Linked DNA regions of Halorientalis litorea. The protein of the gene in region 1 binds, or shares a complex with, the protein of each later gene. Links are inferred from orthologs where the notes say so. Each region holds a gene or a part of one and is shown in the gene's direction. Other genes may lie near its edges.

Evidence for each region.
Region 2: the proteins of MUG95_RS01335 (region 1) and tuf are in contact, whole or in part, in a crystal structure (PDB 7CSL), measured with the Pyrococcus horikoshii proteins. The link is inferred for Halorientalis litorea from one-to-one orthologs. Residues at the interface, in WP_010884146.1 of Pyrococcus horikoshii: Phe4, Leu6, Val7, Val9, Arg11, Met13, Pro14, Thr15, Asp16, Pro17, Leu38, Ala39, Lys40, Glu44, Pro45, Ile46, Ala47, Phe48, Gly49, Leu50, Tyr56, Leu58, Arg60, Asp61, Glu62, Glu63, Tyr65, Ser66, Phe67, Asp68; in WP_010885563.1 of Pyrococcus horikoshii: Val16, Lys20, Ser21, Lys62, Arg65, Glu66, Arg67, Gly68, Val73, Ala74, His75, Ile88, Asp89, Ala90, Pro91, Gly92, His93, Asp95, Phe96, Lys98, Asn99, Gly103, Ala104, Asp227, Val228, Tyr229, Ile231, Val234, Val237, Val239.

What each region holds. Positions count from the first base shown.
Region 1 is NZ_CP095482.1:233,211-236,122, reverse strand. Bases 13-2,690 are described here. They hold MUG95_RS01335 (elongation factor 1-beta), read left to right. Parts: upstream 13-1,057; coding sequence 1,058-1,324; downstream 1,325-2,690. Other genes in these bases: MUG95_RS01320 (DUF655 domain-containing protein), read left to right, coding at 2,079-2,669; MUG95_RS01325 (RNA polymerase Rpb4 family protein), read left to right, coding at 1,668-2,024; MUG95_RS01330 (50S ribosomal protein L21e), read left to right, coding at 1,381-1,671; MUG95_RS01340 (HVO_2753 family zinc finger protein), read left to right, coding at 835-1,014; MUG95_RS01345 (DUF2391 domain-containing protein), read left to right, coding at 150-770. In the rest of the region: more of MUG95_RS01350, read left to right, coding at 1-12; MUG95_RS01315 (16S ribosomal RNA methyltransferase A), read left to right, coding at 2,704-2,912. UniProt on the Methanocaldococcus jannaschii protein: Promotes the exchange of GDP for GTP in EF-1-alpha/GDP, thus allowing the regeneration of EF-1-alpha/GTP that could then be used to form the ternary complex EF-1-alpha/GTP/AAtRNA.
Region 2 is NZ_CP095482.1:1,875,821-1,878,947, forward strand. Bases 57-2,949 are described here. They hold tuf (translation elongation factor EF-1 subunit alpha), read left to right. Parts: upstream 57-816; coding sequence 817-2,082; downstream 2,083-2,949. Other genes in these bases: MUG95_RS10155 (homoserine dehydrogenase), read left to right, coding at 57-671; rpsJ (30S ribosomal protein S10), read left to right, coding at 2,086-2,394; MUG95_RS10175 (SWIM zinc finger family protein), read left to right, coding at 2,796-2,949. In the rest of the region: more of MUG95_RS10155, read left to right, coding at 1-56; more of MUG95_RS10175, read left to right, coding at 2,950-3,127. UniProt on the Methanocaldococcus jannaschii protein: GTP hydrolase that promotes the GTP-dependent binding of aminoacyl-tRNA to the A-site of ribosomes during protein biosynthesis.

The sequences.
Region 1 (2,912 bases):
AACTCGGCGACCGGTTCGAACCGCCCGCAATCCTCCGCGAGAAAGTCGACGCGGGAGACACCGGCAAAAGCGTCGGCCGCGGCTTCTACGTCTGGGAGAGCGGCGAACCGGAGGCACCGGGCGACGACACGGAGGACTTCGCCTGAGGGATGACAGACGGTGACGACGGTGGGGCGGAGTCGGGCGCGGGTTGGGGAGCCGACCCCGGAGCGACGACGGCCGACGGTGACCCGCCCACGCTCGGTGACCTGCTCGACGAACTCGACGAGTATCGGGACTCGCTCACCGACCCGCAACGGCGCGAGCAGATCGAGGACATCATCGAGACTGCCACCGACGTGGAGGAACCTGCCGTGTTCGGCCGGACTATCGTTGGGTTCGACTGGGCCGACCTCGCCGAGGCGATGCTGGGGTCGGTACTGTTCGGCATCCCGATGCTCGTGGAGGGCGGCACACAGGAGGTCGGCGTCTCCTTGGCCGAGTCGCCGCTCTTTCTCGGCGGGACCCTCGTGTTCGCCGTCGGAATGGTGGTCGGTATCCTCTACGTCGCCGACATTCAGGACGTTCGCATCTACGAGCCGATTTTGGGCTTCATTCCCCGCCGGGTGGCCGGCGTTCTCGGCGTCTCCATGCTCACGGCACTCGTCCTGAGTACCGCGTGGGGCCGCGTCGACTGGAACGAACCGCTCGTTGCGTTCGCCCAATGTACTGTCGCGTTCGTCCCGATGGCCGTCGGGGCGGCACTGGGCGACATCCTGCCGGGGTCGTAGCCCCGCCCTGCATACCCACGGGGGATTATGAAGGGTTAAATGTGGGCGCGTCTACTCGGGAGATATGAGTGAGTCCGAGCAGAAACAGCGGCAAAAGTGCATCTCTTGTGGCATCAACATCGCGGGGAACAGTGCGGCGGCGTTCAAGTGTCCCGACTGCGGACACCAGATTTACCGCTGTGCCAAGTGTCGCAAGCAGAGCAACCTCTACGAGTGCCCCGACTGCGGATTCATGGGTCCCTGACCGATACCGCAATCCAAATCACCCCCCACACCAACCACCAACCATGGGAAAAGTCGCAGCCAAAGTCAAGGTAATGCCGCAGAACCCCGAAGTCGACCTCGACGCGCTCCAAGAGCGTCTCGAGCAATCCCTGCCCGAAGGGGCCAAGATAAACGGGTTCGAGCGCGACGACGTGGCGTTCGGTCTGGTCGCACTGTTCCCGACGGTCATCGTCCCCGACGACGCCGGCGGGACGGACGCCGTCGAGGAAGCCTTCGGTGACGTCGAAGGCGTCGAAAGCGTCTCCATCGACTCCGTCGGTCGCGTATAGTCGGCTGGCCCGGAACGCACGTTTTATAAGTCCGACCACACAACCGACAGCCACGAATGCCCAACTCGAATGGCCCCAAAAAGAAGACGAGGCACAAACTCAGCAACAAACCGCGAGACCGAGGTACGTCGCCGCCACAGCGGTCCGTCGAGGAGTTCGAGGTGGGGCAGAAGGTCCACCTCAAAATCGACCCCAGCGTGAACGGCGGCCGATTCCACCCGCGGTTCAGCGGCCTCACGGGAACCATCGACGGAACCCAGGGCGAGGCGTACAAGGTGATAATCGACGACCAGGGCAAGGAAAAGACCCTCATCACCAAGCCCGCCCACATCACGGCGCAGGAATGACGATATTCAAGGAGAAGGTCAGCGAGGAGTACCTGACGCTCGCGGAGACCAAGGAGATACTCGAAGGCCTCGAACGCGAGCGGGCGGCCAACGAGGACCGCGAGATGCGCTACGAACTGGCGCGGGCCATCGAGCACGTCAACCATTTCGCGGAACTCACTATCGAGGAGTCGACGGAGTTGGTCGCCGAACTCCGTGAACTCGACAAGGTGGACGAAGCGACGGCCTACAAGATTGCGAACCTCCGGCCGCGTGACCGCAACGAACTCCGGGCCATCTACGCACAGGAACGGTTCTCCCTCTCGGGCGAGGAACTCGACGACATCCTCAACGTCGTCACGAAGTACGCCTGACTGCGCGGGCGGCCCGGTGTGGCTTTTATATAGCCAGTGGCCGTAGTCGAACGCATGACTGACTCCGAGAGCGGCGACCCCGAGGCCGACGCAAAGATGGGTGTCGTCTTGGACTTCCTCCGCCACGGCCGCACCGAGGACGACCGCCCTCAGTACGAGAAGTCGCCGCTCGCCTACGTCCTCACCGAGGACGATTTCGAGTTGTTCGAGGTCGAGTTCACCGACGACCCCGACATCGCCATCGCGGACCGCGTGAACGTCGCCCGCGACTCGGACCTCCCGGTCGGTGCGATTCGCGACATCGACTACGATGACTTGCCCGGCGGCGCGCGCTCGGAACTAGAGTACGTCGTCGAGGACATCGTCGCCGACAACGAACGGCGGTTCGTGGACTTCTACAACGAGGCCCAACCAATTACCCTCCGCCTCCACCAGTTGAACCTCCTGCCCGGCATCGGCAAGAAACTCCGCAACGACATCCTCGACGCCCGCGACAGGCGACCGTTCCAGTCCTTCGAGGACCTCGAATCCCGCATCGACGGGCTTCACAGTCCCCGAGAGACGCTGGTCGAACGCATCATCGAGGAACTCCGCGAGGACGACCTCAAATACCGGACGTTCGTGCGCACGGACGAACAGGACTGACAGGCTTTTACTGCCGGGGCCGCGACGCACAGCTATGACCGGTGACTCCCGGCGGACGGACGGGTCGCCCGAGCGACGCGACCCGGACGCGCTGATGCGGCGGGCGGGCGTCCGGGGGAATCCCGACCGTGACCAACACTTCCTCGTCGACGACCGGGTACTCGACCGCCTCCCGACGTACGCCGACGAGGCGGACACGAGCCACGTCCTCGAAATCGGCGGCGGGACCGGCGCGCTGACCGA
Region 2 (3,127 bases), 1.6 Mb from region 1 along the record:
TGGAGCGTGACCGCCACGTCGTCCTCGCCAACAAGGGGCCGGTCGCCGAACGCTACGACGACGTGCGGGAACTCGAAGCCGAGAGTGCCGGCTCGGTTCGGTTCGAGGCGACGGTCGGCGGCGCGATACCCGTCCTCTCGACTGTCGAGGACTTCGGGCCGGGGAACATCACCGCGGCGCGCGGGGTGTTGAACGGGACGGCTAACTTCGTCCTCTCGCGGATGGCTGCCGAAGGACTGGGCTACGAACACGTCCTCGCCGAGGCACAGGACATGGGCGTCGCCGAAGCCGACCCTGCCTTCGACGTGGAGGGGACCGACGCCGCGCTGAAGTGTGTCATCCTCGCCAACGTCCTCGCACAGGGCGAGCGGACCTATCGGCTGGAGGATGCCGAAGTCGAGGGCATCACCGACGTGCCGGGAAGCGCGCTCGAACTCGCGGGAGCCGACGGCCGGACCGTCAGACTCGTCGGCGAGGTGTCGGGCGACACCGTCCGGGTCGGTCCGCGGCTGGTTCCCGACGGGAGCAGCCTCGCCGTCGCTGGAACGACGAACATCGTCCAACTGGAGACGGAGCGCGCGGGACGACTCAACCTCAGCGGTCGCGGTGCCGGTGGGCCGGAGACGGCGACGGCCGTCCTCTCTGACGTGGGCCGTCTCCCCGAGCGGTAACTACCCGCCGCTGGCGGGGTCGAATCGTGTGACACTCTGTCAAAACGCAAGACGGCGGCCGGACGATGTACACGGGGTATCGAAATGGTTTTAACTGCCACCACCAAAAGAGTCCGATATAGCGCCTCTGCGCGTGAGATAATCAATGAGCGACGAACGCCACCAGAATTTGGCCATCATCGGCCACGTCGACCACGGGAAGAGCACACTGGTCGGGCGACTCCTCTACGAGACGGGGAGTGTACCCGAGCACGTCATCGAACAGCACAAGGAAGAAGCTGAAGAGAAGGGCAAGGGCGGCTTCGAGTTCGCCTACGTGATGGACAACCTCGCCGAGGAGCGAGAGCGTGGTGTCACCATCGACATCGCCCACCAAGAGTTCAGCACGGACGAGTACGAGTTCACCATCGTCGACTGTCCGGGCCACCGCGACTTCGTGAAGAACATGATCACGGGCGCGAGTCAGGCCGACAACGCCGTCCTCGTCGTGGCGGCCGACGACGGTGTCCAGCCACAGACCCGAGAGCACGTGTTCTTGGCTCGGACGCTGGGTATCGACGAACTCATCATCGGCGTCAACAAGATGGACCTCGTCGACTACGAGGAAGGCCGCTACCGCGAGACGGTCGACGAAGTCACGGAACTGCTCAAGCAGGTGCAGTTCAACCCCGACGACGCGAAGTTCATCCCGATTTCGGCGTTCGAGGGCGACAACGTCGCCGACGACTCCGACGAGACGCCGTGGTACGATGGACCGAACCTGCTCAAGGCACTCAACGACCTGCCCGCGCCGGAACCGCCGACAGACGCCGACCTGCGGCTTCCGATTCAGGACGTCTACACCATCTCCGGTATCGGGACCGTCCCGGTCGGACGTGTCGAGACGGGGACGCTCAACACGGGCGACAACGTCTCGTTCCAGCCCTCGGACGTGAGCGGCGAAGTCAAGACCATCGAGATGCACCACGAGGAAGTCCCGAGTGCCGAACCCGGTGACAACGTCGGGTTCAACGTTCGGGGCATCGGCAAGGACGACATCCGCCGCGGTGACGTCTGTGGTCCGGCCTCGGACCCGCCGAGCGTCGCCGAGACGTTCCAGGCGCAGATCGTCGTGATGCAGCACCCGTCGGTCATCACCGCGGGCTACACGCCGGTCTTCCACGCTCACACGGCACAGGTCGCCTGTACCGTCGAGTCCATCGACAAGAAGATCGACCCCTCGACCGGTGAGACCGCCGAAGAGAACCCCGACTTCATCCAGTCGGGTGACGCTGCAGTCGTCACCGTCCGACCGCAGAAACCACTCAGCATCGAACCCTCGGCCGAAATCGAGGAACTCGGCTCCTTCGCCATCCGTGACATGGGTCAGACCATCGCGGCTGGCAAGGTCCTCAGCGTCGAGGAACCCTGACGCATGCAGCAGGCTCGCGTCAGGCTGGCCGGCACGAGTCCAGAGGACTTGGACGACATCTGTGACGACGTTCGCGACATCGCGAGCAAGACGGGCGTCACGCTGAGTGGCCCCGTGCCGCTCCCGACGAAGACGCTGGAAGTTCCCGCCCGCAAGTCCCCCGACGGCGAGGGGACGGCGACGTGGGAACACTGGGAGATGCGCGTCCACAAACGCCTCATCGACATCGACGCCGACGAACGGGCGTTGCGACAGCTGATGCGCATCCAAGTTCCGAACGACGTGTCCATCGAGATTGTCCTCGAGGACTGAACTGACGTTCGGTCACACCATCGTCGGAACCCGACCGCCCCCTCACGCGCGGGGCTTTGCGGGCTCGTAGATCAGCGGTAGATCGCTTCCTTCGCAAGGAAGAGGCCCTGGGTTCAAATCCCAGCGAGTCCATCCAACCCGCGCATCGTTGCGAAGTATCCGATTTTTCGGCGGTAGCAACCTCAACAAGCGTAGTTACATCGCTCGGCACCGACGAATAAAGGCCGGTTCTGAGCGAGTGACTAACGGTTCCTATTCCACCCCTTCGCCGTCCGGCACTCACGCGAAGGAAAACGGGGGTGTCGCGGCGTGAGGTACTGCGGCAGTTGCGGTACGAAACTCGTCACGGAAACCAGTCGGGGCGGCATCCCGCGGCGGGTCTGTCCGGAGTGTGGTGAGGCATGAGCCTCCAACCCCGTCAGTGGCAGGCCAGCGAGGACGGCCCGGACCTACTCCGCGGGCCGTCCCCGCTGTCGTTCCCCGAGGACTACACGTTCTCGACATCGTGGAAGCGCGCACAGACCGAGACGGACCACGGTGGGCCGGTCAACGACGCCGAACGCATGGTTCGCCTCTCCGACAGCGACGACTACCACCGCGTGCTGTTCGCCCTGATGGGCCGGACACTCGTCGCGGATTGTTCGTGTCGCGGCTACCAGTACCACGACTGGTGCGCTCACGTCGCTTCGCTGTGGTGGCAGTGGGTCCGGGGACGCATCGACGTGACACACCT